Regions from separate parts of the Variovorax sp. CCNWLW225 genome, predicted to be linked through region 2. Evidence: riboswitches for the same ligand, from Rfam matches in the RefSeq annotation. Region 2 holds a riboswitch; the other holds the start of a gene.
What was found. Region 2 has a riboswitch for S-adenosylhomocysteine ahead of ahcY (adenosylhomocysteinase). Riboswitches for the same ligand answer to the same signal wherever they lie in the genome.

Region 1 (14,816 bases), on a different contig from region 2:
ACCACCTTTCTCGGCGCGCATGCGCTGCCGCCCGAATACGCAGGCCGCAGCGGCGACTACATCGACCTCGTCTGCAGCCAGATGCTGCCCGCGCTTGCCGCCGAAGGGCTGGTCGATGCGGTGGACGTGTTCTGCGAACGCATCGCGTTTTCGCTGGCTGAAACCGAGCAGGTCTTCAAGGCCGCGCAAGCGCTGGGCCTGCCCGTCAAGCTGCATGCCGAGCAGCTTTCCGACATGGGCGGCGCGGCGCTGGCCGCGCGCTACGGCGCGCTCTCGTGCGACCACATCGAGCACCTGTCGGCCGAAGGCATCGAGGCCATGCGCCGGTCAGGCACCGTGGCCGTGCTGCTGCCCGGCGCCTACTACACGCTGCGCGACACGCACCTGCCGCCCATCGAGGCGCTGCGCGCCGCCGGCGTGCCGATGGCCGTGTCGACGGACCACAACCCCGGCACATCGCCGGCGCTGAGCCTGCTGTTGATGATGAACATGGCGTGCACGCTGTTCCGCCTGACCGTGCCCGAGGCGCTGGCCGGCGTTACGGTGCACGCGGCGCGCGCGCTGGGCCTGCAGGACACGCACGGCGCCATCGCCGCAGGCATGCCTGCCAACTTCGTGCTGTGGAATGTGCGCGAAGCGGCCGAGTTGGCCTACTGGTTCGGCCAGCGCCCGGTGCGCACCGTCGTGCGGCAAGGCCGCATTGCCGTGGGAGCGGCCGCATGACGCGCACACTGTTCGCGGCCGATGCATTGCTGCCCGGCGGATGGGCCAGCAACGTTCTCTTGTCGTGGAACGATGCCGGCCAGCTCACGCAGGTGCAGTCCGCTGCCCGGCCTCCCGCCGGCGCGCAGGCGGCGAGCGGCCCCGTGATCCCCGGCATGCCCAACCTGCATTCGCATGCCTTCCAGCGCGCCTTCGCAGGGCTCACCGAACACCGCGCCGAGCAGCACGACAGCTTCTGGAGCTGGCGCACGCTGATGTACCGCTTTGCCGCCCGCCTTGGTCCGCAGCACATGGAAGCCATTGCCACCTGGCTCTATGCCGAGATGCTCGAAGCCGGCTACACCAGCGTGTGCGAGTTTCAATACGTGCACCACGATGCCGACGGCCGCCCCTATGCAGACGACGCAACGCTCAGCCTCGCACTGCTGCGCGCCGCGCAAAAGGTGGGCATCGGCTTCACGCTGCTGCCCGTGCTCTACCAGACCAGCGGCTTCGGCGGCCTGCCGCCCAACGAAGGGCAGCGCCGCTTCATCCGCTCGACCGACTCGATGCTGCGCCTGCTCGATGCGCTCAAGCCCGTGTGCGACGCACAGGGCGCTCGGCTGGGCCTTGCGCCGCACTCGCTGCGCGCCGTGCCGCCTGGTGCCCTGCGCGAAGCCGTGGCGGGCCTCGAAGCCATCGACCCCGCCGCCCCGATCCACATCCACATTGCCGAGCAGACCAAGGAAGTCGACGATTGCATGGCCTGGAGCGGCCAGCGCCCGGTGGCCTGGCTGCTCGACCATGCACCGGTCGATGCGCGCTGGTGCCTCGTGCATGCCACGCACATGGACATGGCCGAATACGAGCGCGGCGCAAAGAGCGGCGCGGTGGCCGGCCTGTGTCCCACCACCGAAGCCAACCTCGGCGATGGCATCTTCGACTTTTCGGCATGGCGCCACCATGGCGGCGCCTGGGGCGTGGGCTCCGACAGCCATGCCACCGTGAACGCGGCCGAAGAGCTGCTGATGCTCGAATACAGCCAGCGCCTGGGCAAAGGGCAGCGCAACGTCGGCGCCAGTGCCGCGCAGCCGCACGTGGCCACCGCGCTCACGCTCGAAGCGGTGCGCGGCGGCGCGCAGGCCTCGGGCCGGCCCATCGGCGGGCTGGCGGTGGGGCAGCAAGCCGACTTCGTCGTGCTCGATGCCGCGCAGCTCGCGCTGCAGGGCTTGCCAGCGCCCGACATGCTGTCGTCGCACGTCTTTGCCAGCCACCGCACGTCGGCCATCGATGCCGTGTGGGTGGCAGGCCGGCCGCGCGTGCAGGCGGGCCGCCATGCACTGCACAACGAGGCCGCCGCCGCATTCGTCGCAGCGCGCGGCCAGCTTCTTCTGGAAAATTGAGCCCCATGAGTTTCACCACCACCGAACCCGCATTCCGCTTTCGCCAGGGCACGCGTCCTTTGCTCATCTCCATGCCGCACGTCGGCACCTACGTGCCGCCCGCGCTGGCCGCCCGCTTTACCGAAGAGGCGCGCCATGTGCCCGACACCGACTGGCACCTCGAGCGGCTCTACGACTTTGCCGACGAACTCGGCGCCTCGGTGCTCGTTGCCACGCATTCGCGCTACGTGATCGACCTGAACCGTCCGCCGGATGGCGCGAGCCTGTACCCGGGCCAGAGCGTCACTGGCCTGTGCCCCGTCGACACCTTCGACGACACGCCCGTCTACGCGTCCAGCGACGATCTACCGGACGACGAGGAAGTCGCCGCGCGGCGCGAGGCAATCTGGCGCCCATACCACCAGCAGCTGCAAGCCGAGCTCGACCGCCTGAAGGCGGCGCACGGCACCATCGCACTGTGGGACGCCCATTCGATCCGCTCGGTGCTGCCGCGCTTCTTCGAAGGCAAGCTGCCCGACCTGAACCTGGGCACCGGCAACGGCACCAGCTGCGACCCGGCGCTCGCAGCCACGCTGCTTGGCATCGCCGAATCGGCCCCCGGCTATTCCGGCGTGCTCAACGGCCGCTTCAAGGGCGGCCACATCACGCGCCAGTACGGCAACCCCGCGGCGGGCGTGCATGCGGTGCAACTGGAAATGACGCAGTCGAGCTACATGCAGGAGAAGCTGCCCTTCGACTACCTGCCCGAGGTGGCGGCGGGCGTGAAGCCGCATGTGCGGCGGATGATCGAGGCGGTGCTGGCTTTCGTCGAAAGCCGCTAAAGCACCGACGGCCGCGAGGGGCAGCCCCGCTTCCTACAATCGGGGTCTATGAAGCCCGTCATCTACACCCGCGGCCAGGCACTCGCCGGCATCCTCGAAAAGCGCATCGCCATCCTCGACGGCGCCATGGGCACGATGATCCAGCGCTTCAAGCTCACCGAAGAGCAGTACCGCGGTGAGCGCTTCAAGGACTTCGAGCGCGACGTGAAGGGCAACAATGAGCTGCTCTCGCTGACGCGGCCCGACGTGATCCGCGACATCCACGAGGGCTACCTTGCGGCGGGCGCCGACCTCATCGAGACCAACACCTTCGGCGCGACCACCATCGCGCAGGAGGACTACAAGATGGCGCACCTGGCGCGCGAAATGAACCTCGAGTCGGCCAAGCTCGCGCGCGCGGCCTGCGACAAGTTCAGCACGCCCGACAAACCCCGCTTCGTGGCCGGCGCCCTGGGCCCGACGCCCAAGACCGCGAGCATCAGCCCCGACGTGAACGACCCCGGTGCGCGCAACGTCGACTTCGAGCAGCTGCGCGCGGCCTACTACGAGCAGACCGAGGCGCTGGTCGAAGGCGGCGCCGACGTGATCCTGGTCGAAACGATTTTCGACACGCTCAACGCCAAGGCCGCGCTGTTCGCGGTCGACGAGTACTTCGACAACAGCGGCCAACGCCTGCCGCTCATCATCAGCGGCACCGTGACCGACGCCTCGGGCCGCATCCTGAGCGGCCAGACCGTGACCGCCTTCTGGCACAGCGTGCGCCATGCGCAGCCGCTGGCCGTGGGGCTGAACTGCGCGCTGGGCGCGGCGCTGATGCGCCCCTACATCCAGGAACTCGCCAAAGTGGCGGGCGACACCTTCATCAGCTGCTACCCGAACGCGGGCCTGCCCAACCCGATGAGCGAAACCGGCTTCGACGAGACGCCGGACGTCACCTCGCGGCTGCTGCACGAGTTTGCGGCCGAAGGGCTGGTGAATATCGTCGGCGGCTGCTGCGGCACCACGCCGGACCACATCGCCGCCATCGGCCAGGCCGTGGCGCCTGTGCCCGGAAGGCTGTTGAACAACAACGCCGGCTTCTACCGCGAAGCGGCCTGACCAGGCCCCGGGGCGTTCGCGCCCCCGGCTGATTGACGGCATCCGGGCCGCCGCCTAGGCTGGCGGCGCAAAGGAAGCCTATTCATGAACTACACATTTCCCACGCGCTGGGTCGGCATCGGCGCGCTTGCCTTGGCGCTGCCCCTGGCGGCCTCGGCGCAGCAGGCCTTCACGCGCGGCACCGTCAACATGCGCGCGGGCCCCTCAGGCGACTACCCGCTGGTGGCACGCCTCGCGCCGGGCCAGCCGCTCGACGTGATGGGTTGTACCGGCGGCTATAGCTGGTGCGACGTGGTGCTGCCCGACGGCGGGCGCGGCTGGGTCTGGGCGCGCAGCCTCGACTACGCCTACCAGGAGCAGCGCGTGCCGCTCTCGACCTACGCGGCCGTGATCGGCGTGCCGGTCGTGACCTTCGTGATCGGCAACTACTGGTCCAACTACTACCGCGACCGGCCCTGGTACGGCGAGCGGCGCTGGTGGGGCAGCCGGCCGCCGCCTCCGCCGATGCCCGGCTGGCGTCCGCCGCCGCCGGTGCGGCCGGCTTGGCAACCCAAGCCGTGGCCGGGCCCGGGCTTCAAGCCCGCGCCGGGGCCGGGCGTTCGCCCGCAGCACGCACAGGGCCACCGGCCACCGCAGCCCCGGCCGGACTTCCGCCCACCGTCGGACCCCGGCTTCAAGCCGCCGCGGCCGCAGCCGGCCTTCCGACCCGGACCGCCGCCCGGCCAGCCGCAAATGCATCCGGGCGGAGGCGGTGGCCGGCATGGCCGTGGTGACGGGGGCGGTGGTGGCGGAGGGGGCGGTCGCCACGGAGGCGACGGCGGCGGCAAGGGTGGAGGCCACGGCGGAGGCGGCGGCAAGGGCGGCGGACACGGCCACCGCGACTAGCTAGCCCGCAGGCGCAATCCCCGCCGCGGCCTGCCGGTCACGCGCAATCAGCGCCACGAAGCGCTGCGCGCCCAGCCCCAGCGGCCGCTCGCGCGACCACACCACGTCGACCCACAGGTCGAGCCCGTTGCTGAGGTTTTCGAACGGAATCTCGACCAGCGCGCCGGCGGCCACGTGGGGCTTGGCAAAGTTGCGCGGCAGCCAGCCCCAGCCGAGCCCGGCGGTGATCAGGCTGAGCGCGGCCAGCGCGTTGTCGGTGCGCCAGACGTGGCGCGCGAACACGAAGCGCGGGTCGCTCGTCGCCAGGTCGCGCCCCGCCACCACGATCTGCCGCGTGTTCGTGAGGTGTTCCTCGCGCAGGCGTTCGCCAGCCGCCGCAAGCAGCACGGGATGGTGGGGCGCCATCACGGCCACCATGGTGTCGCTGCCCACTTCCTGGAAACCCTCGCGGCCGTCGAGGCTGGGGCGCTCGAACACCAGCGCCAGTTGCGCGCGCCCGCTGTGCAGCAGCGCCAGCGCGTCGGCTTGCGGAGCAGCCAGCACCTCCACCTGCAGCAGCGGATATTCCTCGGCCAGCGCAGCCAGCGGCGCGCTCCACGGCGCGGCCAGCAGCTCGGGCGCAATGGCCAGCGTGAGGCGGTTTTCGAGCCCTTGCGTGAGCGCCAGGGCCTGCACCTGCAGCTGCTTCAACTGGGCCGCCAAGAGCCGCGCCTGCGGCTCCAGCGAGCGGGCCGCCGCGGTCGGCTGGGGCTCGCGGCCGCTGCGGTCGAAGAGTGGCAGCGCGAGTTCGGCCTCCAGGTTGGCAATGGCCATGCTCACGGCCGAGGGCACTTTGTGCAGCGCGCGCGCCGCCGCCGAGAAAGAGCCGTGGTCGATCACGGACAGGAAGACTTCGACGGTGTCGCTGGAAAAGGCCATCAGCCGCTCCGATCTATCAATTAAATTGAAATAACTTAACTTTTTATATCAGCACGGGGCAAATAAAGTCCAGCCATCACCTTCATTTGCCAGAGGAAAAGTTCATGCAGGGGTTTCAGCGCCGCGTCGTCTACATCACCCTTTACGAGGGAATCGCCATCGTGGCCGCCAGTGCCGGCCTGGCGCTGATGACGGATGCCGGGCTGGGCCATTCCGGCGTGCTGGCGGTGGCGGCCTCGGTCATCGCGGTGGTCTGGAACCTGGTTTTCAACGCGTTGTTCGAGCGCTGGGAGTCGCGCCAGGCGGTGCGCGGGCGCAGCGTGCGCCGGCGCATTGCGCATGCCATCGGCTTCGAGGGCGGGCTGATCGCCTTCCTGGTGCCGCTCTTTGCCTGGGGCCTGGGCGTGTCGCTCTGGCAGGCGCTGGTGATGGACCTGGGGCTGGTGGTCTTCTTCCTGGTCTACACCTTCGTCTTCAACTGGGCCTTCGACCGGGTGTTCGGCTTGCCGGCCTCGGCCGCGCCCGTCAGCACTGCCGCAGCCGCCGCGGCCGGGCAAGGGGCCTGAACATCCCCCAAGGCCGTGGCCCTTGCCGCAGCCGGTAAAATTGCGCTCCCTTCCAAGGAGCGTTGCAGCGGCGGCCCAAGTCAACCGGCCCGCCGTCAGGCTTGGAAGGCGCCCCGTTGGCCGGGGCGCAAGCCGCAAACGACGCTCACCTGACGTTTTTTCCTGCACAGGTGAGCCCCCCATGAGCGATGTTCCCGCGCCCTCCGTTCCCCCGATGAAGTTGTCCGGCCTCGAACCGGTCGCCATCGATTCGGGGTCGCTGTTCGTCAACATCGGCGAGCGCACCAACGTCACCGGCTCCAAGGCTTTCGCGCGGATGATCCTGAACGGCCAGTTCGAAGATGCCCTGGCCGTTGCGCGCCAGCAGGTCGAGAACGGCGCCCAGGTGATCGACATCAACATGGACGAGGCCATGCTCGACAGCAAGGCCGCGATGGTCCGCTTTTTGAACCTGATTGCGAGCGAGCCCGACATCGCGCGCGTGCCGGTGATGGTCGACAGCTCCAAGTGGGAAGTGATCGAGGCGGGCCTGCGCTGCATCCAGGGCAAGGGCATCGTCAACTCCATCTCCATGAAGGAGGGGGTCGACAAGTTCAAGCAAGAGGCCAAGCTGGTGAAGCGCTACGGCGCCGCGGCGGTGGTGATGGCTTTCGACGAGAAGGGCCAGGCCGACACCTACGAACGCAAGATCGAGATCTGCGAGCGGGCCTACCGCATCCTGGTGGACGAGGTGGGCTTTCCGCCCGAGGACATCATCTTCGACCCGAACATCTTCGCGATTGCCACCGGCATCGAGGAGCACGACAACTACGCGGTCGACTTCATCAACGCGGTGCGCTGGATCAAGGCCAACCTGCCGGGCGCCAAGGTGTCGGGCGGCGTGAGCAACGTGAGCTTCAGCTTTCGCGGGAACGACCCGGTGCGCGAAGCGATTCACACGGTGTTCCTGTACCACGCCATCAAGGCGGGCATGGACATGGGCATCGTCAATGCCGGCATGGTGGGCGTGTACGACGACCTCGAGCCGACCCTGCGCGAGCGCGTGGAAGACGTGGTGCTCAATCGGCGATCCGATGCGGGGGAACGGCTCGTCGAAGTGGCCGAAACCGCCAAGAGCGGCGCCAAGGACGACAGCAAGAAGCTCGAGTGGCGCGGCACGCCAGAGAACCCGGTGCATGTGAACCAGCGCCTCTCGCACGCTATGGTGCACGGCATTACCGACTTCATCGTCGAAGACACCGAAGAGGCCTACCAGCAGATCCTCGCCAAGGGCGGGCGCCCGCTGCACGTGATCGAAGGGCCGCTGATGGACGGCATGAACATCGTGGGCGACCTGTTCGGCCAGGGCAAGATGTTCCTGCCGCAGGTGGTGAAGTCGGCGCGCGTGATGAAGTCGGCCGTGGCCCACCTCATTCCCTACATCGAGGAAGAAAAGCGCCAGGACGAGGCCGCCGGCCGCGACGTGCGCACCAAGGGCAAGATCATCATTGCCACGGTGAAGGGCGACGTGCACGACATCGGCAAGAACATCGTGACCGTGGTGCTCCAGTGCAACAACTTCGAAGTGGTGAACATGGGCGTGATGGTCCCGTGCCACGAAATTCTGGCCAAGGCCAAGGTCGAGGGCGCGGACATCGTCGGTCTCTCGGGCCTCATCACGCCCAGCCTGGAAGAAATGCAGTACGTGGCCGGCGAGATGCAGAAGGACGATCACTTCCGCATCAAGAAGATTCCGCTGCTCATCGGCGGCGCCACCACCAGCCGCGTGCACACGGCCGTCAAGATTGCGCCGCACTACGAAGGCCCGGTGGTCTACGTGCCCGACGCCTCGCGCAGCGTGAGCGTGGCGCAGAGCCTCTTGAGCGACCAGGCCACCGCGTACATCGACGAGATCAACGCCGACTACGAGAAGGTGCGCACGCAGCACGCCAACAAGAAGCAGGTGCCGATGTGGCCGCTGGCCAAGGCGCGCGCCAACAAGACGCCCATCGACTGGACCCACTACACGCCGCCCGTGCCCAAGTTCATCGGCCGGCGCGTGTTCAAGAACTTCGACCTTACGGAGCTCGCGAAGTACATCGACTGGGGCCCCTTCTTCCAGACCTGGGACCTGGCCGGCCCGTTTCCGGCCATCCTGAAAGACGAGATCGTGGGCACCGAAGCCGTGCGCGTGTACGCCGACGGCCAGCGCATGCTCAAGCGCCTGATCGAGGGCCGCTGGCTCAGCGCGAGCGGCGTGGTCGGCTTCTGGCCCGCCAACACGGTGAACGACGACGACATCGAGCTCTACACCGACGAGACGCGCAGCGAAGTTGCCATGACCTGGTACGGCATGCGCCAGCAGACCGAGAAGCAGGTGATCGACGGCGTCACCCGGCCGAGCCGCTGCCTGGCCGACTTCGTCGCGCCCAAAGAGAGCGGCCTGAAAGACTACGTGGGCGTGTTCGCGGTGACGGCGGGCCTCGGTGTCGAGAAGAAAGAAAAGTATTTCATCGACGACCTCGACGACTACTCCGCCATCATGCTGAAGGCGCTGGCCGACCGGCTGGCCGAGGCCTTTGCCGAGGCGCTGCACCACCGCGTGCGCACCGACCTCTGGGGCTATGCGCCCGACGAGGGACTGAGCAACGAAGACATGATCGCGGAGAAATACCGCGGCATTCGCCCCGCGCCCGGCTACCCGGCCTGCCCGGACCACAGCGTGAAGCGCCCGATGTTCGACCTTCTGAACTGCGCGGACATTGGCATGACCCTGACGGAAAGCCTCGCTATGATGCCCGCCGCCAGCGTCAGTGGTTTCTACCTGAGCCACCCCGACTCGACGTACTTCAACGTCGGCAAGATCGGGCACGACCAGCTGCAGGACCAGGCCGCACGGCGCAAGGAAAGCGAATCCGATCTCGAGCGCCTGCTGGCGCCGAACCTTTGAACCTGCCGGCCGGCATGGCCGACCGGCGCCGGGAGTTGTTATTCAGAAGTTGATATTTGCTGCCGCGCACTACGCGGCGCTGGCCGTCTTTGTCGTCGGCTGCTGGGGCTTTGGGCGCGCAGTGCTGGCGCGCCTTGCGCCGCCGACGCGTCGGGACGCCTGGCTCGAAGCCTCGATGGCCGCGGCCCTGGGCGTGGGCATCTTCATCTGCGGCTTCCAGGCATTGGCCATCTTCGGTGCCTTCAAGGTGGGCGCCACCGTCGCGCTGATTGCCGCCAGCGTGTTCGCAGCTGCCTTGCAGTTGCGCCCCTGGCTGCGCGAACTGCGCACGCTTCGGGCCGGCACCGCGCCCGCCGCGCCGTGGACCCGCGCCGACAAGATCGCCGCGATGGCATTGGCGCTGGTGGCGCTGCCCGCGCTGGTTGCGCCGCTCGCGCCGCCCGCCGCCTTCGACGAGCTGATGTACCACCTGCCCTATGCGCGGCAGGTGGCGGAGCAGGGCGGGTTGGGCATCCACGAGTGGCTGCGCTACCCCTGGTTTCCGTACAACTACAACCTGCTCTATGCCGCCGCGCTGCAGGTGGGCGACGACGTGCTGCCGCACTTCCTCAATGCGCTGGCCGGTGCGTTGTCGGTGGTGATGGTCTTCCGCCTTGGCATGCAGCATGCCAACCGGCTCACCGCCTGCATCGGCGCGGCCATCTGGCTCGGCATTGGCGACTATTCGAATGCGCTCATCGACATGGGCGTGGCGCTCTTCGTGCTGAGTGCGTGCGTGGCGCTGTGGTGGTGGCGCGAATCGCAGCCGGTGCACAGCGGCATGCGTTGGCTCGGCGTGGCGGCGTTCTGCCTTGGCGTGGCCGCGGGCTCCAAGTACCAGGCGCTCACCTTCCTGCCGCTGGTGGCGCTGTTCGTCGTGTGGCATGAGCGCCGGCCCAAGGCCTGGGCGCTCGCGCTGCTTTGCTTTCTGATTCCGTGCGTGTACTGGTATGCGCGCAACGCCATCATGACCGGCGACCCGTTCAACCCGATCGGCGCGCGCGTGTTCGGCTTTACCGACTGGATTCCGGCCGACTATGTGCAGCAGCTGGCCGACGTGCGCGATCACGCCGCGCGGCCGAACGTGCTGATCTGGTCGGTGGTGCTGCTGCCCTTCAGCGCCATGTGGAAGCGCTCCGCCGCGGTGCGGGCTGCGGGCTGGTTCTGCTTTTATTCCATAGCGGTGTGGCTGGTGACCTCGCGCTATCCCCGCTACCTCACAGCGTCGTTTCCGTTGCTCGCGTTCACGGCGGCGATCGGCTGGCAGGTGCTGTTCGGCTGGATCGCCGCGGGTTTGCGCCGCGTGTTCGGCCCCAAGGCCGGGCAAATCGCCAACCCTGTCGTCAACCCCGTCGAGGGGGCTCCTTCGGGCCGCGCGGGCCTTGTCGGCGACTGGGTGGCTGTGCTGCTGTTGGCCGTGCTGGCCGCGGTGTCCGTGCGCCAGACTGCGGGCAAGGTCGCGATGATTTCGCCCACCCAGGAGCAGCGCGAAGCGTTCCTGCGCCAGCACGTGCCGGGCTATGCGGTAATGGATTACCTGCGCCGCACCGCCACCGGCCGCGTCTACCAGATCAACCTCAACGAGGCGATCTACTACGGCCCCAACCCCATCTGGGGCGATACCCTCGGGCCGTGGCGCTACACCGACTTCGGCCGCCTGTCAGGCAAGGACCTGGCGGGCAAGCTCGGCGGCCTGGGCTTCGTGGCTGTCGTTCTTCCGAATTCGGTGGTGCCGGTGTTCAGCGGCAGAACCGATTTCGACAAATATTTCACCCTGCAGTACGAGAAAGACGGCAGCCGGGTCTACCGTATTCTTCCTCCCGCACCATGACCGATCTCGACCAACACGCGGCAGCCCGCGCGCCGATGCGCATTGCGGCGGTGATCCCCTGCTACAACGAGGCGCTGTCCATCGCGCAGGTGGTCGCGCAGTTCCAGGCGGCGCTGCCCGAGGCCGAGATCCACGTCTTCGACAACAACTCGACCGACGACACGGCCGCCATCGCGCGTGCGAGCGGCGCATTCGTGACGCACGTGGCCGCGCCGGGCAAGGGCAATGTGGTGCGGCGCATGTTTGCCGATGTCGAGGCCGACGTGTACGTGACCGTCGACGGAGACGCCACCTACGACGTGGCCAGCGCACGCCGGCTGGTGGATGCGCTGGTGGCGGGCAACCTCGACATGGTGGTGGGCTGTCGCGTGGACGACGGGCAGAACGCGCTCACCTACCGCGCCGGCCACCGCTTCGGCAACCGGCTGCTCACAGGCGCCGTGGCGCAGCTCTTCGGCGGCGGGCTGACGGACATGCTCTCGGGCTACCGCGTGTTCTCGCGCCGCTACGCCAAGTCGTTTCCGGCGCTTTCGCACGGGTTCGAGATCGAGACCGAGCTCACGGTGCACGCGCTGGAGCTGCGCATGCCCTATGCCGAGCTCGACACCGCCTACAGCACGCGGCCCGAAGGCTCGCACAGCAAGCTCTCGACGTACCGCGACGGCTGGCGAATCCTGAAGACCATCTGCAAGCTGTTCATCAGCGAACGGCCGCTGCAGTTCTTCTCGATCATTGCGGCGCTGCTCGCGGCGGGCGCCATCGCGCTGGTCATTCCGCTGCTGCTCACCTACATGAACACCGGCCTGGTGCCGCGGCTCCCCACGGCGGTGCTGGCGACCGGCGCCATGCTGGCCGCCATGCTCTCGATGGTTTGCGGCGTGGTGATGCACGCCATCCGGCTCGGCCGCCGCGAGGCCAAGCGCCTGCGCTACCTTGCCACACCGGGCGTGCGCCACTGCGCACCCAGATGAAGCTCGGCCGGGAGTTCCTGTCGTTCGCCGTGGTGGGGGCGATCGGCTTCGTGGTCGACGTGACCGTGCTGTACCTTGCAGCGCCGCTGCTGGGTTGGTACGGGGCGCGGGTGCTGTCGTTTCTTGCGGCTGCCACCGCTACGTGGGCGTTGAACCGCCGCTATACCTTCAGCGCCCGAAGCGCCAATGCGTCCGTGCTGCGCGAGTACCTCGGCTACCTCGTGACGATGCTGGGCGGTGCGGTCGTCAACTATGGGGCGTATGTGCTTGTGCTGCATTGGTTCACCGGCCCTTGGGCACCGGCTGCCGGCGTGGCGCTGGGCAGCTGCGCGGGGCTGGTGGTGAACTTCCTGTCCGCGCGCTATCTGGTGTTTCGCGCGAAGTAGAGGTGTTGCTGCCTCCCTCTCTGGGGGAGGGCAGGGGTGGGGGCTCGCGGCGCATCCATCGGACGCTCTGCCTGCCCCCATCCCGACCTTCCCCCAGAGGGGGAAGGAGAAAGAGAAGCGCTGGCTCTCAGTGCGCGCCTGAGACGACGACTGGAATCTCGGTTGCCGGCGGCGTGTTGCGGCTGCGGCCGCAGCGCACGATACCGTCGATCATCACCATGCCCACGCCCGGAATGTCGCCGAGCTGCACGCTCTCCAGCAGGCCGGGCGCAGGCGAATGCTGCGCGCGGTCCATGAAGACGAAGTCGGCATCGCGGCCCACTTCGATGAGCCCGCAGTTCAGCTTGCGGATCTTCGCCGTGTTGCCCGTGGCAAAGCAGAACACCAGCTCGGCCGGAATATTGGCAATGGACGAGAGCATGGCCACCATGCGCAGAATGCCCAGCGGCTGCACGCCCGAGCCGGCCGGCCCGTCGGTGCCGAGGATCACGCGGTGCGGGCACTTGAGTTCGAGCGCCGCCTTGGCCGCCGCAATGGCCACCTTCTCGTTGCCGTTGTGCACGATCTCGATGGCGCGCGAGCTCTTCTCGCACAGCTCGCACACATGCGCCTCGGGCAATGAGGTGTGGCCGCCGTTGATGTGGCCGATGATGTCGGCGTCGGCCTCGAGCACCACGTCCTTGTCGATCAGGCCCGAGCCTGGAATGGACGGACCGCCCGTGTGAATGGTGCTCTGAATGCCGTACTTGCGCGCCCAGGCCACCATCTCCTTGGCTTCGTAGCCGGCCTTCACCGAGCCCAGTCCCACTTCGCCGAGCAGGCCCACGCCCGCTTCGGCAAGCTCCTTGAAGTCGCTCTCGACCATGCCTTTTTCGATGACGGGCGCTCCTGCCAGCACCTTCACGCCGCCGGGACGGAAGTTGTCGAACGCGCGCTGCGCCGTGATGGCCAGCGCCTTCAGGCCCACGATGTCTTTCGGGCGGCCGGGCAGGTGCACCTCGCCGGCCGAAATCATGGTGGTCACGCCGCCGTTCATGGTGGAGTCGATCCAGCCGATCTGCCCCTGGCGCGGCGTCCAGTCGCCGAACACCGGGTGCACGTGGCTGTCGATCAGGCCGGGCGCCACGCAGGTCTTCTTCGCGTCGATGACGGTCTTCGCGCCTTCGAGGTCGCAGTCTTTCTCCTTGCCCACCGCAACGATCAGGCCGTCGTTCACCACGATGGTGTCCGCGTCGAGGATGGGCTTGTCGATGTCGCCCGAGAGCAAGAGCCCGATGTTCTTTATGACGACTTTGCCCGACTTGCCGCCGGCTGCGATTTCTGCCATTTCGTGTGGTCCTGGTCGTGGGGTGGGATGTTGTTGTCTTGCGCCTCGTCCGCGCGCACGGTGCGCAGCAGGGTCTCGATCACGAAGTCTTCCCAGTGCGTGATCGCCTCGGCCGATTCCAGCGGCTCGCCCAGAAACGCGGTGAGCGTGTGCCGGTTGGAGGTGTAGAAGTAGCCGGTTGATGCAATCAGCAGGTAGATGTCGCGCGCAATCAGGTCTTTGCGGAACAGCCCCTGCGCCGCGCCGCTCGCGAGGATCTCCGCAATGATCGCCACCGCCCGCGACGAGTATTCGCGCGCCCTGAGCGACTTGGAAATGTGCCGGCCCTTGTGCAGGTTCTCGGTGTTCAGCAGCGTCACGAACTCGGGGTTCTTGCGGTAGTAGCCCAGCACGAAGCGAATGACTTCGGTCAGCGCCTCCACGGGCCGCGAGGCGTCGAGCGCAATCGCGGCCTCGGCGTCGTCCATGCGCTGGTAGATGCCCTCGAGCACCGCAATGAAGAGGCCTTCCTTGCTGCCGAAGTAGTAGTAGATCATCCGGTCGTACGACTTGGCGGCCTTCGAGATCTTCTCGACGCTGCCGCCGTCGTAGCCGTACTTGGCGAACACCTTGGTCGCCGCCTTCAGGATGCTGTCGCGCGTGGCCTGCGCCGCCGCCTCGCGCACGCCGGTGCGGCGCTGGGGCTTGGTGCTGGCGGAGCGGCTGTCGGCCATTGTGCGCGTGAGGCTTGGCTTATTTTTCAGCGAACGCGCGCTCGACCACGAAGTCGCCTGGGGTCGAAGTGTTGCCTTCCTTGAAGCCGCGTGCCTCCAGGATGTGCTTCAGGTCGACCAGGAGGCCGGGGCTGCCGCACAGCATCACGCGGTCTTCCGCGGGGTTGATGGGAGGCAGGCCGAGGTCGTCGGTGAGCTTGTTGCTCGAGATCAGGTCGGTGATGCGG
Region 2 (14,816 bases):
ACGTGGACTATCACCACGGCAACGGCACGCAGGCCATCTTCTATGAGCGAAGCGATGTTCACTTTGCAAGCCTGCACGGCGACCCGCTCACCGACTACCCGTATTACCTCGGCCACGCCGACGAGCGCGGCGCGGGCCAAGGAGAGGGCTTCAACCACAACCTGCCGCTCGCGCGAGGCACCGGCTTTTCCGCTTGGCGCGCGGCTCTCAAGTCGGCGCTCGACGGCATCGCGAAAGTGAAGGCCGGCGCCCTCGTGGTCTCGCTCGGCGTCGACACCTTCGAGGGCGATCCGATCTCCGGGTTCAAGCTGAAAAGCGAGGACTACCTGCGCATGGGAGAAGACCTGGCGGGCGCAGGATTGCCCACGGTGTTCGTGTTCGAAGGTGGCTACGCGGTCGCCGAAGTGGGCATCAACACGGTGAACGTGCTCGAAGGTTTCGGCCAGCGGGCCGGCTGAGGAACTTCGGCGACAGCAGTCGGGTGAGCCCCGATTGCCGGGGGCGGCGGGGCAAGGCCCAATGCGCGGTTCATTTCAGTTTCAGGAGTCTTCCGCCATGTCCCGCCGTTCCCTTCTTTGTGCCGCCACGCTTGCCGCGTGCGGCCTTGCTTTTCCCTTGGCGGCGCTTGCCCAGGCCTTTCCCAGCAAGCCGATCAAGCTGGTCATCGCCTTCCCGGCGGGCGGCCCGACCGACATCACCATGCGCCAGCTGGCCGACAACGCGAGCAAGATCCTCGGCCAGCCCGTCATCGTCGACAACAAGCCCGGCGCCGGCGGCACGCTGCCCGCACAGGCGCTGCAAACCTCGCAGCCCGACGGCTACACGGTCGCGCAGATCCCGCTCGGCGTGTTCCGCCTGGGCTACACCACCAAGATCAACTGGGATCCGCTCAAGGACATCAGCTATGTCCTCAACGTGACGGGATACGCCTTCGGCATCGTGGTGCCGGCAAGCAGCCCGTTCAAGACCTGGGCCGACTTTGTCGCCTACGCCAAGGCGAACCCCGGCAAGCTCACGTACGGCTCCACCGGCAACCTGACGAGTCCGCACCTCACGACCGAAATCATTGCGCAGAAGGCCGGCATCGAACTGCAGCACGTGCCCTACAAGGGCAGCGCCGACCTGATGCTCGCGGTGGTCAGCGGCCAGCTCATGGCCGCCGCCGACAGCACCGGCTTTGCGCCGCAAGTCGAGGCCGGCAAGCTGCGCGTGCTGAACACCTGGGGCGAGAAGCGCCTGGCCAAGTTCCCCGATGCGCCGACGCTGAAGGAACTGGGCTACGACCTGGTGCAGAACTCGCCGTTCGGCATCGGCGCCCCCAAGGGCACGCCGCCCGAGGTGGTGAAGAAGCTGCACGATGCGTTCAAGCAGGCGATGGAAGAGCCGAGCTATGTGGCGTCGCTTGGCCGCTACGACATGCTGCCGAACTACATGAGCTCGGAAACCTATACCAAGTTTGCGCAGGAGACCGTGGTGAAGGAGAAGGCCGTTATCGAGAAGCTGGGCCTGGCGAAGGAGCCGCCGAAGGCGAACTGATCGCAAACAGTTCGTCCACCAGCCGCTGGGCGAGTTCGGGCTTCACCGGCTCGGCCCCGAACACCAGCCGGAAGACGATGGGCGCAATCAGGTGATCGATCACTTGCTGCGTCTCGGGCGCATGCTCGCCGCGGGCGTGCGCCTGCTCGACCAGCGTGGCCGCCTCCTTGCGGCGGTTGCGCAGGCAGTCGGTGTCCGCGCCGTCGTTGGCCAACGCGGCTGCGGCTTTCAACAAAGACTTGCTGCAGGGCTGCGCCAGATGGGTGATGAGTTCCTGCGCCCAGGCCACCAGGTCCTGCCGCAGCGAACCCGTATCTGGCAAGGGCCGGTTCGGGTCGAGCCGGTGGGTTGCGGTTTCGGCCAGCAGGCCTGACAGGTCGCCCCATCGCCGGTAAATGCTCGAGGCGCTGACGCCCGCGCGCTCGGCCACGGCGGGCACGGTTACGCGCTCACGGCCCTGCTCGGCCACCAATTCCTCGAGGGCGGTGCGCACCAGTGCCTGCACTTGCGCGCTGCGGCCGCCGGGCCGCTTGCTGGGAAGAACGACATCATTCATGGCAACACTTTAACGCAAAGATATTTGCTTTAGGGGATATGCAGGTCTAGAATCGCAAAAGCTAAAAAAGTTGCGTTAAGAATCTGCCATGCCGTCCTCCTGCCCTGAACTCGCGGTTTCCACAGCCGCAACCGCCACTCGGTCCAAGCCTTGGCGCCTTCCGGCGTCGCTCAGCTTTGTGTTGCTCGCCGCGGTGCTTTTTGCGTTCTTCTTTGCGGCGGCCGCGCCGTCGCCGCTTTTCGTGGTGTTTCAGCACGCCTGGGGCTTCTCGGCGTCGATGCTCACGGTGGCCTTCGCGGTCTATGCAATTGCGCTCCTGATCTCGCTGCTGGTGGCGGGGTCGCTGTCCGACCACATCGGGCGCCGGCCGGTGGTGCTGGCGGCGCTGGTGCTGCAGGCCGTGGCGATGGGGCTTTTCTTGTGGGCGCATGACATCGCGGGGCTGATCGCAGCGCGCATCGTGCAGGGCGTAGCCACGGGCGTGGCAAGCGGCGCGCTGAGTGCAGCGGTGGTCGAGGCGGCGCCGGCATCGCGCAAGCGGCTGGGGGCGTTGATCACGAGCGTGTCGCCACTCTCCGGGCTCGCAGTGGGGGCGCTGCTGACGGGCATGGCGGTCAAGTTCACCGGCGTGCCGGTAGCGCTGGTCTTCGGCGTGCTGGCCGCGGTGTTCGTGCTGGGCGCCGTCGCAGTGCTGTGGCTGCCGGAGACCGTGACGCCGCGTGCCGGTGCGCTGGCCTCGCTGGTGCCGCGCGTCTCGATTCCTGCGCGGGCGCGGCAAGAGTTTGCGCGCGGCCTGCCAGTGTTTATCGTGGTGTGGGCGCTCGGCGGGCTGCAACTGTCGCTCGCTCCCTCGCTGATGCACCACGTGTTCGGCATCGACAACGGTGTGGTCAACGGCCTCACGATCGCGGTGCTATCGGGCTTTGGCGCGGTCGCGCCCACGCTGCTGGGCCGCCTGGGTGCGCCTCGTTCGGTCATCTTCGGCACAGTCAGCATCGCGATCGGGCTGGTGCTGCTGCTCGCTTCGCTGGCCACGCAGTCGCTCGGGCTCTTCTTCGTCGGTTCGGCGGTCGCGGGAATCGGCTTCGGCGGCGCGTTCTCGGCGTTGATTCAAATTCTGGCCCCGCTCGCGGATGCGCATGAGCGCGGCGAGCTGTTCGCGGCCATCTTCGTGGTCTCCTACCTTGCGTTCAGCTTGCCTGCGATGCTCGCGGGCTTCCTGGTGGCGCCGTTGGGGCTGCTGCGTGTGGCGGAAGGCTATGCGGGTGTGCTGCTGCTTATCGCGGCTTTCGGCGCCTGGCGCCAATGGGCGGCGCTGCGGGGCGCGCCGGGGCGCAGCCTGCCGGTCATCGAGTAGCGCGCGCCGAGAGCACGGCCCGCGCCGCCTCGGCAAAGCCCGCGCCGCGCTCGCCTTCGGTTACGTAGCGCGGCAGGTGCGCCAGCTGCGGCACGAAGCGCGCCACGTTCGCCACGCCGATGCTGTTCGCAAAGGTGCGGAACATCAGCTGGTCGTTGGTCGAATCGCCTACGTAGGCCCAGCGGTCGATTTCGTCATCGAGCATGCGGCCCCAGAGCTCGCGCACGATCCAGCGCGCGCCTTCCAGCTTGTCGTTGTCGCCGTACCAGCCGTTGATGTGGATGCTGCTCACGGTGGCGTGCATGCCTTCGCTGCGCATCAGCGCCACCACCTGTGCGATGGTTTCCTCGCTCAGCTGGGTGAACTCGCTGTGGTCGATGGCGATGTCGGTCTCGCGGCCCGGCGAGTCGGTGGCGCGCCGGGCGTCTGGAATCTCGCGCTCGATGCGCACCAGCACGGCCTGCATGCGATCGAAATTGGCGGCGCGGGTTGCTGCGTCCTGCTGGTAGCGCTTCTGCAGCTTGCCGCCGGCAAGGGGCAGCAAGGCGACCGCGCCGTTCTCCGCGACGATGGAATCTACCGGCCACGCCGAAACAAAGGGCACGCTCCAGCCGACGGGACGGCCGGTGATCGCCACGACATGGAGGCCGGCGGCCTTCAGGTCGCACAGGGCCTTCAGCGCATCGGGCGTGATGGCGCCTTCGGTGGTGAGCGTGTCGTCGATGTCGGTGAACACACCGATCAGCTTGCCGCGCGCCGCCGCCGTCCATTGCGACAGCGGCAGCAGGTGGGTCGGCGAGGGCGGCAGGGAGGACGGCTGGCGCATGCCCGGCTCAGCCCGCGCTCTGCAGCGCCAGGCCCGCGTGCTCGCGCAGCGGATGGAAATGAATTTTCGGAAAGCGCTCCTGCGCCAGCCGCACGTCGTAAGGCGAAGTGCACAGAAAAGCCAGCGTATCGGCCGCGTCCTTTGCCATGCGCTGCGGGTAGGCGTTGACGAACTCGCGCAGCTCGGTCGGCGAATCGGCCGTGATCCAGCGTGCGCCGGTGTATTGGCAGCCTTCGAGCCGTACATCCGCGTCGTACTCGGCCTTCAGCCGGTGCTGCACCACTTCGAACTGCAGTTGGCCGACGGCGCCCAGCAGCATCGGCCCGCCGATTTCGGGGCGGAACACCTGGATGGCACCTTCCTCGCCGAGCTGGGCCAGGCCCTGCTGCAATTGCTTGGTGCGCAGCGGGTTCTTGAGGATCACGGTCATGAAGAGTTCGGGTGCGAAGAAGGGCAGGCCTGTGAACTGCAGGCTCGCGCCGTCGGTGATGGTGTCGCCCAGTTGCACGCCGCCGTGGGTGGTAAAGCCCACGATGTCGCCCGCATAGGCCTCTTCGACCGCCTCGCGGCGCTGGCTCATGAAGGTGACCACGCTGGTGGGGCGCAGTTCCTTGGCGGTGCGCTGCACCTTGAGCTTCATGCCCGGCGTGTACTTGCCCGAGGCCATGCGCACAAAGGCGATGCGGTCGCGGTGGTTGGCGTCCATGTTGGCCTGTACCTTGAAGACCACGCCCGCGAAGTCCTTGTCCTCGGGCTGGATCTCCTTCACCACCGGCTGGCGGTTGACCATGGTGGTGCTGGTGCGCGACTGCGGCGGCGGCGCGAGGTCGACCAGCGCGTCGAGCACTTCCATCACGCCGAAGTTGTTCACACCGGAGCCGAAGAACACGGGCGTCTGCTTGCCGGCCAGGAAGGCCTCGCGGTCCCAGGTGGGGGAGGCGCCGGTGGCCAACTCCATGCTGTCCATGGCGGATTCGAAATCGGCACCGAAGCGCTTGGTGAGCGTGTCGCGCTCCGAGAGCGGAATGGTCTCGAAATCTTGCGGCAGCCGCTCGCTGCCCGACTCGAACACGGTCATCGTCTGCGTGCGCAGGTTCATGATCCCGCGGAAGCTCTTGCCCTGGCCGACCGGCCAGGTCATCGGCACGCACGGCATGCCGAGCTCGCGCTCCACTTCGTCGAGGATGTCGAGCGGCTCGCGCACTTCGCGGTCCATCTTGTTGACGAAGGTGATGATGGGCGTGTCGCGCTGGCGGCAAACCTCGATCAGCCGGCGCGTCTGCGCTTCCACGCCGTTGGCCGCGTCGATCACCATCAGGGCCGAGTCCACCGCCGTGAGCACGCGGTAGGTGTCTTCCGAGAAGTCCTTGTGGCCGGGCGTGTCGAGCAGGTTGATCACGTGGTCTCGGTACAGCATCTGCATGACCGACGAGGCCACAGAGATGCCGCGCTGCTTTTCGATTTCCATCCAGTCGGAAGTCGCGTGGCGCGAGGCCTTGCGCGCCTTGACCGAGCCGGCGATCTGGATCGCGCCGGAGAAAAGCAGCAGCTTCTCGGTCAGCGTGGTCTTGCCGGCGTCAGGGTGGGAAATGATCGCAAAGGTGCGACGGCGGCGGGTTTCGGCAACAAAAGACAAGGTGGGCAATCTGCGAAGGAGTTACCCGATTTTAGAAGTACGTCCCCCTCGTCACGGTAGATCGCTTTGTTCCCTCGGGTCAGTTAGCCAGACTGATGTGCAATTGGCTTGCATCGCCACTGGTGGGCATGGCAAACATGAACAAATCGTCCTGGATCACTGCGTACGGCGTTCCGATCGTATCCGCCCCAATCTTGACTTGCGTGTTATTCGTCACTGGACTCAACGCCAGTGAGAACAACGCCGTCGTCCCGTCGGATCGGGCGTATGTGGTTGTATAGCTCGAAGTGTCTACGAGCATAGCGCCGAGGTCGCCGGAGCCTGAGTAACTGCGCCCACTGAGGCTGGTCCAGTTGGCGGAGCCAGTGGAGGGGCGACGCAAGCCCATCACCATGTAGCCGCCGACGCGGGTGGGGTTGTCATACATCTGGGTCGTTGCGTAGAGAGCGAGCCGGCGGGTTCCAACTCTTGCCACGTAAAGGCGTGTCACCCAAGCCGGGGCGGAGAGCAGCCAGGACTCAGGCGTCACTCCGGTTATCACAGAGAAGGGAGATGAAGAGCCATCCGCGCAGCTCGTGACCGGCACCAGCTTGCAGAGCTGGGCGCTCGAGCCGGACGCAGGGATGGCCATGCGCATCAGGTTGAGCGGATACGCGTTCGCACCGACCGGTATACCCGCCACCATCAAGTCGTAGAGGCCCTCTAGCTCGCCGCGATACGTCACGAAGTTGCGTGCCGCAACGAAAGGCTGGATCTGATACTGATTGGGAGGTAGCGCGTGGACGTAGAACGGGAAGGCCCCAATAATCGCGTCCTGCGCGACGCGGAACCGCGCCGTGTTCACGGCGCCGGTGATCCGCTGGCTATCGAAGATGTAACTGCCCGGATCGCTAGGGTCGGCACTGAACGTGCCACTGCTGGCCTGACTGAAGTCTTCGTTCATCCGGTAAGTGCCAGCATCAAAGTCGAGTGTCAACTTCACGATCGAACGCTGACCCGAAAAAACGTGGTACGTGCCACTGCGGGTATCCACGCCGGCATGATCCTTGAACAGCCCGACTTGAATATAGCCCTGCGTATCCGGATTGCGGGCGCCGAGGACCACCGACAGCGCACCGTTCTGGATCGCGAAGTACTTTTGTGTACCGTTGAGGTCGACTCCGCGGATGCCCAGCGGCGCGGACTCTCCGAGGGTGCTCACCGTACGGACCAGCGTTGACGGCGTACCTGTCGCATCAAAACTGGTGCGTGAGGAGCTCGTAGGACCAATGATGTTCGTGCCCCAGCGCCCATCAGAGGACCCCCCACCATAGCGCGCCGTAGGCCAGATGGTTGCATCTTTCAACCCGACCCGGAACACATGAATACCGGGAGCGGCGTCCGTGTAACCCCCTGACAGCCAGACGTTCTCCCCCCCGATGCGCGCCATGCGGAACTGCAGTACATCGTTGGGCGCCGCGATGTTGGTGCCGGTCCACACTGAATCAACAGAGGCCGTCAGGAGGTAAGAGCGCCTCGACTGGTATGGGCACGTGGCTATGCGATAAATACCGATATCGAAACACATCTCCAGCAGCGTGCCGTTGCCCGAAATCTCCATTGCGAGGATCTGTGAGTCCGAACTCCCGTCGCTGTTGCGGCTGATGCCAAATCGATTGTAAGAACCATCGAGCTCGGCCGGGTTCGTAACGAAAGCACGTGCCCCGATGAATGGCACTACCTCATAGCGGACGGGATCCGACCAAGGCTTTTCGAATGGGAAGGCGCCAACGATTGCGTCGGCAGTGATGCGAAAGCGTGCCGTGTTGACGACGCTCGTGATACGCGTGCTCGCGAAGATGTAAGTCCCCGGCTCCGTCGCATCCTCGCTGAACGTACCGGAGGTGCCTTGCCCCGAATTGTCCGCTACGGTGTAGGTCCTGGTATCGAAATCAAGCGCGAGGCGTTTCCGCGACCCGTTGCCGGCGTAGACATGGAATTGGCCGTTTCTTGCGAACGCGAAGGGGCTCCTCGCGAGCGGGCGAATGACAGAGCCGAGCTCTTTGGTGCCAGTCGTTGCATGTTCGCCTGCGGGCGCCGCAAAGTCAGTCCTGGGAAGCGAACTCGACTCGCCGGCTGCGAATAACCTCGCGGCCGCGCCGTCTGGTCCTGAGTCGCCCGATGCGTTGCCAGTCCCCCCACCACAACCTGTAAGGATGACGCCGAAAAGCAGCAGTCCGCACAAGCCAAGATCTCGTTGCATACAGGCACGCCTTCTTTGTTTTTTTGCGCGCAACTCAACCGTTTTACGAAGAGCTGCCAGATGGCCCAGCTATTAGGTCAAGGGCTTCCCCATGCGAAGTACCTGACCCCCTCATACGCATATTGTGGGATGTTTTGTCGGATGTTGTCACGCTCGCTTGCACTCATCGTATAGAAATGAGTTTGTGCTTGCGAATGATAGAACCGGTACATCGGCATGGCTCCGCTGGTCTGCGAAGTAGTGGCGTACCAAGTTATGTAGTTGTATTCATACCAAGGCATGTTGGCTTGGATATTCGCCCGCTCCTGCTCGTCCATCGTGTAGAAGTGCGTGCCGTTGCGCGTGTTATAGAACCGGTAAACCGGCTTGGTGCCCGGCGCAGCCGCACCGAACGCGAAGAACGCGGGCCCTTCATAGTTGTACTCGGGCAGCTTGGTGATGACGAGATCGCGTTCGGACACGCTGGAGGTATAGAAGTGTGCGCCGGTTTTGGTGTTGTAGAAGCGATAGATGGGCGTACGTACCGTGGTTGAGGGCGCATCGAGCCACTGTTGCAGTGCAGCTTGGAAGGCGAGATCAAAGCGCCCGTAGAAGTCATACCCACCAGGGTTGCTGCACGAAGATGCTCCGCCCAGCAATTGTCCGACCAGATAGTCATTGCCATTGAGCCTTCTGAAGAGCCCTGAGCCGCTGCTGCCCCCCTCGGTCACGCCGTTGTACCAACTGACGGCGAGGAACTTGGCATTGCTCCCCGTGGCAGCATAACAATTCGAACTCCCGCAAGCTGCGGTTCCAAGATAGCTGCCTTCACTGTACTTCTGCACATCGCCTTTGGGGTGATGTACGCCGTAGACGCCTTGGACACCGTTATACGAATCAGGACTGAAAGGGCTCGATCCCGCAAACAGTGCGCCGGCCGGAGGTTGCGAATTCAGCCGCATGAAGGTGGTATCCGTCGTCGGCTCGGTATAGAGCAGTGTGGCACCCGAGGTCATGGTGGCAAAGGTCGGGTTGACTTGCGTGCTACGGCAGGTTGCCGACTTGTAGAACCACAGGGTGTAAAGGGTCGAGGCAACCGTCTGGTTGGAAATGCAGTGATTGGCGCTCAAGAAATATGGCGTGCCTGTCGACATGCGGTCGTTAAGCAAGGTGCCGGTGCAAACGTAGTTGTTCCCGTCCTTGATGAAATCCATCAATGCGACGGATTTGCTGAGGCTGTCGTATTTTGAGGTGCAGGGAATGTCCGCATTGCACGACCCGGATTCGCCGACTTTTTCCAGCGATTCTTGTTTGGTCATGTCCACGGTCACGTGCGACAGCATGGGCACTGCCACCTTCACTGCATCTACCGCAGCGCTGGGCGGCACCTCAACTTCGACCGTAGTGGCTTCGCCACCCATGTTGGGAGACCAAAAGGTTCGAGCGCTGTCACTCGAATCGCCAGCGGCTAAATTGCGTTGAATGACGGCAAGAATCTCCTGCGCAGACACTTCATACATTTTTTCGCTTGTATCGCCATAGAAGCGAACCATCGTGCCCAAAGGAAGACTGTCTACACGCAAGCCAATTCGAACGCCTCTCGCGCTGGGCGATGCAAACCTCATTGCGGCCAGTTGGCCTCCTCGTTCTGATGGCGTCCAATTCATCAGGCTTGTTACGGCTAGAGGGCTGGCGGTTTGAGCAACCTGACGTGCAACACCGATCTTGGTAGGGACCCCAAAGATCGAAGGCGTCGATTTCAACGGGAGCGAGCTTTCTGCCGCCGGAAGCGAAGGTAGGGTTACCTGTTGCGGTTCCGGGCCGCGGCCGATCAGGCGGACTTTGAACCGATTGACGTCAACTGCCGCGCCCTCCTCCGTTTGGACTCTAGATTCGATAGGCAGCAGGGCGCTACTCGTGGCGGGGCTTGGTTCGGCGCTCTTGGCTGTTGTTTCGACAGTGCCCGATGCCGCTATCAGTTGGGGGGCGGAGCCGCCGTCACTTGATCCTCCACATGCCGTCAGCAATGCTGACAGCATAACCGTGCCCCAACCTAGCTTGAGATTTGCGCGCATATCTTACCCACCCTGAATCGTTACGTCTTGACACGCGATTGTATAAAACGCAAACGTTTCCGGGCTTGGTTCGACAGGGATTTGTCGTGCGAAACATCACGGCAGTCGCAAAAATGCGATGCAAAGCTACATCTATCTCTTCAGCAGTCGTGCCTCCCAAGAAAAATTAAAACTAAAGGATGGCAAATTCAGAAGGGGAGTCTGTTCGCTACTTCCGCTTCAGCATTTTGGTCACTTCGTCCACATTCGCCTGAATGCGCTGGCGCACCAGCTCGAAGGCATCGGCCTGCGACTTGGCCGCCAGGTTGGCGAGTTCCTTGATGTCGTCGATGGCGCGCTGGAACGACTGGCGGCCGAGTTCGTCCAGCTTGGCGAGGTTGGCCTTCGGGTCCCTGCCCGGCATTTCCTTGGCGGCCGTCTGCCATTCGGTGATGGCGTTCTTGATCATCTCGGTCTGCCGCTGCACCACGGTTTGCAGGCCCTGGTAGGACTTTTCGTTGGCTTGCATCAGCGCCTGGAGGTCCTTCTGGCCGCTTTCGAGCAGCTTGCTCGCACCGCCGGTCAGGTTGAGCTCCTGCAGGCGATCGGTCATGGCCTTGAGATTCTTCAGCGGATTCAGCATGTCGGCGGCATCGGGGGCGGATGCCCTGGTGCTCCCGCTGCTGTTTTCGCTGCTGCTGGCCGTAGTCTTCTTCGCGGCGGCTTTCTTGGCTGTGGCCATGGTGCGGTATCTCCTGTGTCAGGTGAACGGGGTGAATGGCAAGGACCGGCCGGACGGCGAAGTCCCTCGCCACGATACGCCGCACTGGAACGGCCGCAATGCCCGCGGCAACAAATTCGCCTTCGGGATTTCCCTTGGGCTGCTACATCGGCGGCGCAAAGCCGTTGCGCCCGGCGGTGACGCGCAGCGCCGTGGGCGTGCCGTTCTTTTCCTGCGCATTGACCAGCACCTTGGCGCCCGGCACCAGCAAAGCCTCGGTGCCGGGTCGGAAGGTCACGACCGGCACATTGGGCGGCACGACGATGATCTTTTCTCCGCCCTTGTACGTCAGCCGAAGCTGCTGTCCGCCGCGTACCGACTTCGGCGCTGCAGCCAGATCGGCCACGGTGGCGTTGGTCATGGTGCTCTGCGGCAGCAGGTCCCACGGACGGTGCCCTTCGCCCGTGCCGCGCGCGGCCTCGGGAAACACCACCACCTCGAGCGCCTTTTGCGAGCCGTCGGCCTGCGGCATGGCGGCGGTGCCGATAAAGCTGCCCCGCTTGATGTCGGACAGGGATGAGAAACGCGCTTTCCGGTATGTGGGATGCCCCGGCGATTGGCTCGCCTCCCCACCCCGTCTACAATCCCCGTTCCGAGGAGCGTTGCAGCGCCATCAGGCGTGAGGCTCGGACTACATCGCAACCACGCTCACCCGCTGTTCTCGCGGTGAGTCTTTTCCCCGAACGCAGTGGCACCTTTCAAACTAGCTTTGTTGGAGTTCTCATGAGCGCTGTTCTCAAGCCCACCCCCGTTTCCACCGCCGACCAGGCGATTGCCGACCTGTCGCTGGCCGCCTGGGGCCGCAAGGAAATCCGCATCGCGGAAACCGAAATGCCCGGCCTGATGGCCATCCGCGAAGAGTTCTCGAAGGCGCAGCCGCTCAAGGGCGCGCGCATCACGGGCTCGCTGCACATGACGATCCAGACCGCCGTGCTGATCGAAACGCTGCAAGCGCTTGGCGCCACCGTTCGCTGGGCCTCGTGCAACATCTTCTCGACGCAGGACCATGCCGCCGCCGCCATTGCCGCAGCCGGCACCCCGGTGTTCGCGATCAAGGGCGAGTCGCTGAAGGACTACTGGGACTACACCCACGCCATCTTCGACTTCGGACCCAAGGGTTCGAAGGGCGAAGGCCCGAACATGATCCTGGACGACGGCGGCGACGCCACGCTGCTGATGCACCTGGGCCAGCGCGCTGAAAAGGACCTGGGCGTGCTCGCCAACCCGACCAGCGAGGAAGAACGCATCCTCTACGCAGCCATCAAGGCCAAGCTGGCTGTCGATTCGACCTGGTACACGCGCAAGTCGGCCGAGATCATCGGCGTGACCGAAGAAACGACGACCGGCGTGCACCGCCTGAACGAGATGAGCGCCAAGGGCACGCTGCTGTTCCGCGCCATCAACGTGAACGACTCGGTCACCAAGAGCAAGTTCGACAACCTCTACGGCTGCCGCGAATCGCTGGTGGACGGTATCAAGCGCGCCACCGACGTGATGATTGCCGGCAAGGTGGCTTGCGTGGCCGGCTACGGCGACGTGGGCAAGGGCTCGGCCCAGGCGTTGCGCGCACTGAGCGCCCAGGTGTGGGTGACCGAGATCGACCCCATCAACGCACTGCAGGCCGCGATGGAAGGCTACAAGGTCGTCACGATGGAATACGCCGCCGACAAGGCCGACATCTTCGTGACCACCACGGGCAACAAGGACGTGATCCGCCACGAACACATGGCTGCAATGAAGGACCAGGCCATCGTCTGCAACATCGGCCACTTCGACAACGAGATCGACGTTGCGTCGATCGAGAAGTACGAGTGGGAGGAGATCAAGCCGCAGGTCGACCACATCACCTTCCCCGACGGCAAGAAGATCATCCTGCTGGCCAAGGGTCGCCTCGTGAACCTGGGCTGCGGCACGGGCCACCCGAGCTTCGTGATGTCGTCGTCTTTCGCCAACCAGACCATTGCGCAGATCGAGCTCTTCACCAAGCCCGATGCCTACCAGGCCGGCAAGGTCTACGTGCTGCCCAAGCACTTGGACGAAAAGGTCGCGCGCCTGCACCTGAAGAAGGTCGGCGCCATGCTCACCGAGCTGACCGACGAACAGGCCGCCTACATCGGCGTGAACAAGGCGGGTCCGTACAAGGCGGACACGTACCGGTACTGAATGCGCGCTGATCAATTGCTGGTCGAACGCGGCTTTGCCGCATCGCGCTCGCAGGCCGTGCGGCTGATTGCCGGCGGCATGCGTTGGCGCGATGCGGGCACGGGCGACGCGTGGCGCTCGGTCGTGAAGAATCGCGACGAAGTGCCCGAGTCGGCTGAGGTCGAACTCGACGACGCGGCGGAGGCCCGCTACGTGTCGCGCGGCGGGCTCAAGCTCGAAGGTGCGCTGGCCGCGAGCGGCCTGGACCCATCGGGCAAGCTGTGCCTCGACGTGGGCCAGTCGACCGGAGGCTTCACCGACTGCCTTCTGCAGCGCGGCGCTGCGAAGGTGGTGGGCGTGGACGTGGGCCATGGGCAGTTGCATGCGCGGTTGCGCGAAGACGAGCGTGTGGTCGCCATCGAAGGCGTCAATGCGCGTGCGTTGTCGGCGGACGATCTGCAAGAGGAGGGTGAGGAGCCCTCCGAATTGCGCTTCGACCTCATCGTCGGTGATCTGTCGTTCATTTCGCAGACGCTGGTGCTACCGGCGCTGATGCCGTTCCTGGCCGACGACGGCCACCTGCTGATGCTGGTCAAGCCGCAGTTCGAACTGCAGCCGGGGCAGGTCGGCAAGGGTGGCATCGTCCGCGACGAGTCGATGTATGCGGTGGTCGAAAAGCGCCTGTGCGATGCCTGCGAAGCCCTCGAGCTTCGCGTGCTGCAGTGGTTTGACAGCCCGATCGCCGGCGGCGACGGCAACCGCGAGTTTTTCATTCACGCCGTGCGCGCTGTTCAAGCGGACGGCTCTTAAGGAACGCAGGTGCGCCTTCCGCTGAGCTTCGAATTCTTTCCGACCAAGACGCCTGAAGGCGCGGTCAAGCTGCGCGCCGTGCGCCAGCAGCTGTATGCGCGCAAGCCCGAGTTCTGCTCGGTCACCTACGGCGCGGGCGGCTCTACGCACCAGGGCACGTTCGGTGCGGTGCAGGAGATCCTGTCCGAGGGCGTCGACGCCGCAAGCCACTTCTCGTGCATTGGCGCCACGCGCGCCACGGTGCGCGAGCAGTTGGCCGAGCTCAAGTCCATGGGCGTGAAGCGCCTCGTCGCGCTGCGCGGCGACCTGCCGAGTGGCTACGGCATCGGCGGCGAATTTCTGTACGCGAGCGATCTCGTGGGCTTCATCCGCGAAGAAACCGGCCGAGACTTCCACATCGAGGTGGCCTGCTACCCCGAGGTGCATCCGCAGGCGCGTTCGCCCGAGGCCGACCTGCAGGCCTTTGCCGCCAAGGTGAAGGCCGGTGCCGATTCTGCGATCACGCAGTACTTCTTCAGCCCCGAGGCGTACTTCCGCTTTGTCGACGATGCGCGCAAGCTGGGGCTCGACACGCCGATCGTCCCGGGCGTCATGCCGATCATCAGCTCGACGCAGCTCATGCGCTTCTCCGACGCCTGCGGCGCCGAGATCCCGCGCTGGATTCGCCTGCGGCTGCAGGGCTTTGGCGACGACACGGCATCCATCAAGGCCTTTGGCCTCGACGTGGTGGCCGACCTCTGCGCGCGCCTGCGCGACGGCGGCGCGCCGGCGCTGCACTTCTACACAATGAACCAGTCGGCGCCGACGCTGGCTGTGCTGGAGCGCCTCGATTGAGGGGGCGCGCGGAAGCAGGACGCTCGCTGCGCGGGGCCTTGCGTGTGGCCCTTGTTGCAGCAA

Region 1: linked by a shared signal. The riboswitch ahead of metH (methionine synthase) and the one ahead of ahcY (adenosylhomocysteinase) in region 2 are both predicted to bind S-adenosylhomocysteine.

The regions. Positions count from the first base shown of each region.
Region 1 covers NZ_JBBCBV010000027.1:30,835-45,650, reverse strand. The annotation lists gene hutI (imidazolonepropionase) at 1-723, shown strand, start outside; gene V9L20_RS25675 (formimidoylglutamate deiminase) at 720-2,105, shown strand; gene hutG (N-formylglutamate deformylase) at 2,111-2,926, shown strand; gene V9L20_RS25665 (homocysteine S-methyltransferase family protein) at 2,975-4,024, shown strand; gene V9L20_RS25660 (SH3 domain-containing protein) at 4,109-4,909, shown strand; gene V9L20_RS25655 (LysR family transcriptional regulator) at 4,910-5,827, opposite strand; gene V9L20_RS25650 (PACE efflux transporter) at 5,932-6,393, shown strand; S-adenosyl-L-homocysteine riboswitch at 6,442-6,547, shown strand; gene metH (methionine synthase) at 6,608-9,322, shown strand; gene V9L20_RS25640 (ArnT family glycosyltransferase) at 9,375-11,192, shown strand; gene V9L20_RS25635 (glycosyltransferase family 2 protein) at 11,189-12,163, shown strand; gene V9L20_RS25630 (GtrA family protein) at 12,160-12,549, shown strand; gene V9L20_RS25625 (amidohydrolase family protein) at 12,677-13,876, opposite strand; gene V9L20_RS25620 (TetR family transcriptional regulator) at 13,831-14,589, opposite strand; gene V9L20_RS25615 (ferredoxin--NADP reductase) at 14,609-14,816, opposite strand, start outside.
Region 2 covers NZ_JBBCBV010000006.1:191,092-205,907, reverse strand. The annotation lists gene V9L20_RS13740 (histone deacetylase family protein) at 1-458, shown strand, start outside; gene V9L20_RS13735 (Bug family tripartite tricarboxylate transporter substrate binding protein) at 556-1,536, shown strand; gene V9L20_RS13730 (TetR/AcrR family transcriptional regulator) at 1,490-2,092, opposite strand; gene V9L20_RS13725 (MFS transporter) at 2,181-3,449, shown strand; gene V9L20_RS13720 (HAD-IIB family hydrolase) at 3,439-4,275, opposite strand; gene V9L20_RS13715 (peptide chain release factor 3) at 4,283-5,911, opposite strand; gene V9L20_RS13710 (hypothetical protein) at 5,991-8,153, opposite strand; gene V9L20_RS13705 (trypsin-like serine protease) at 8,231-10,207, opposite strand; gene phaP (TIGR01841 family phasin) at 10,416-10,928, opposite strand; gene V9L20_RS13695 (hypothetical protein) at 11,071-11,439, opposite strand; S-adenosyl-L-homocysteine riboswitch at 11,556-11,624, shown strand; gene ahcY (adenosylhomocysteinase) at 11,691-13,130, shown strand; gene V9L20_RS13685 (TlyA family RNA methyltransferase) at 13,131-13,919, shown strand; gene metF (methylenetetrahydrofolate reductase [NAD(P)H]) at 13,929-14,753, shown strand.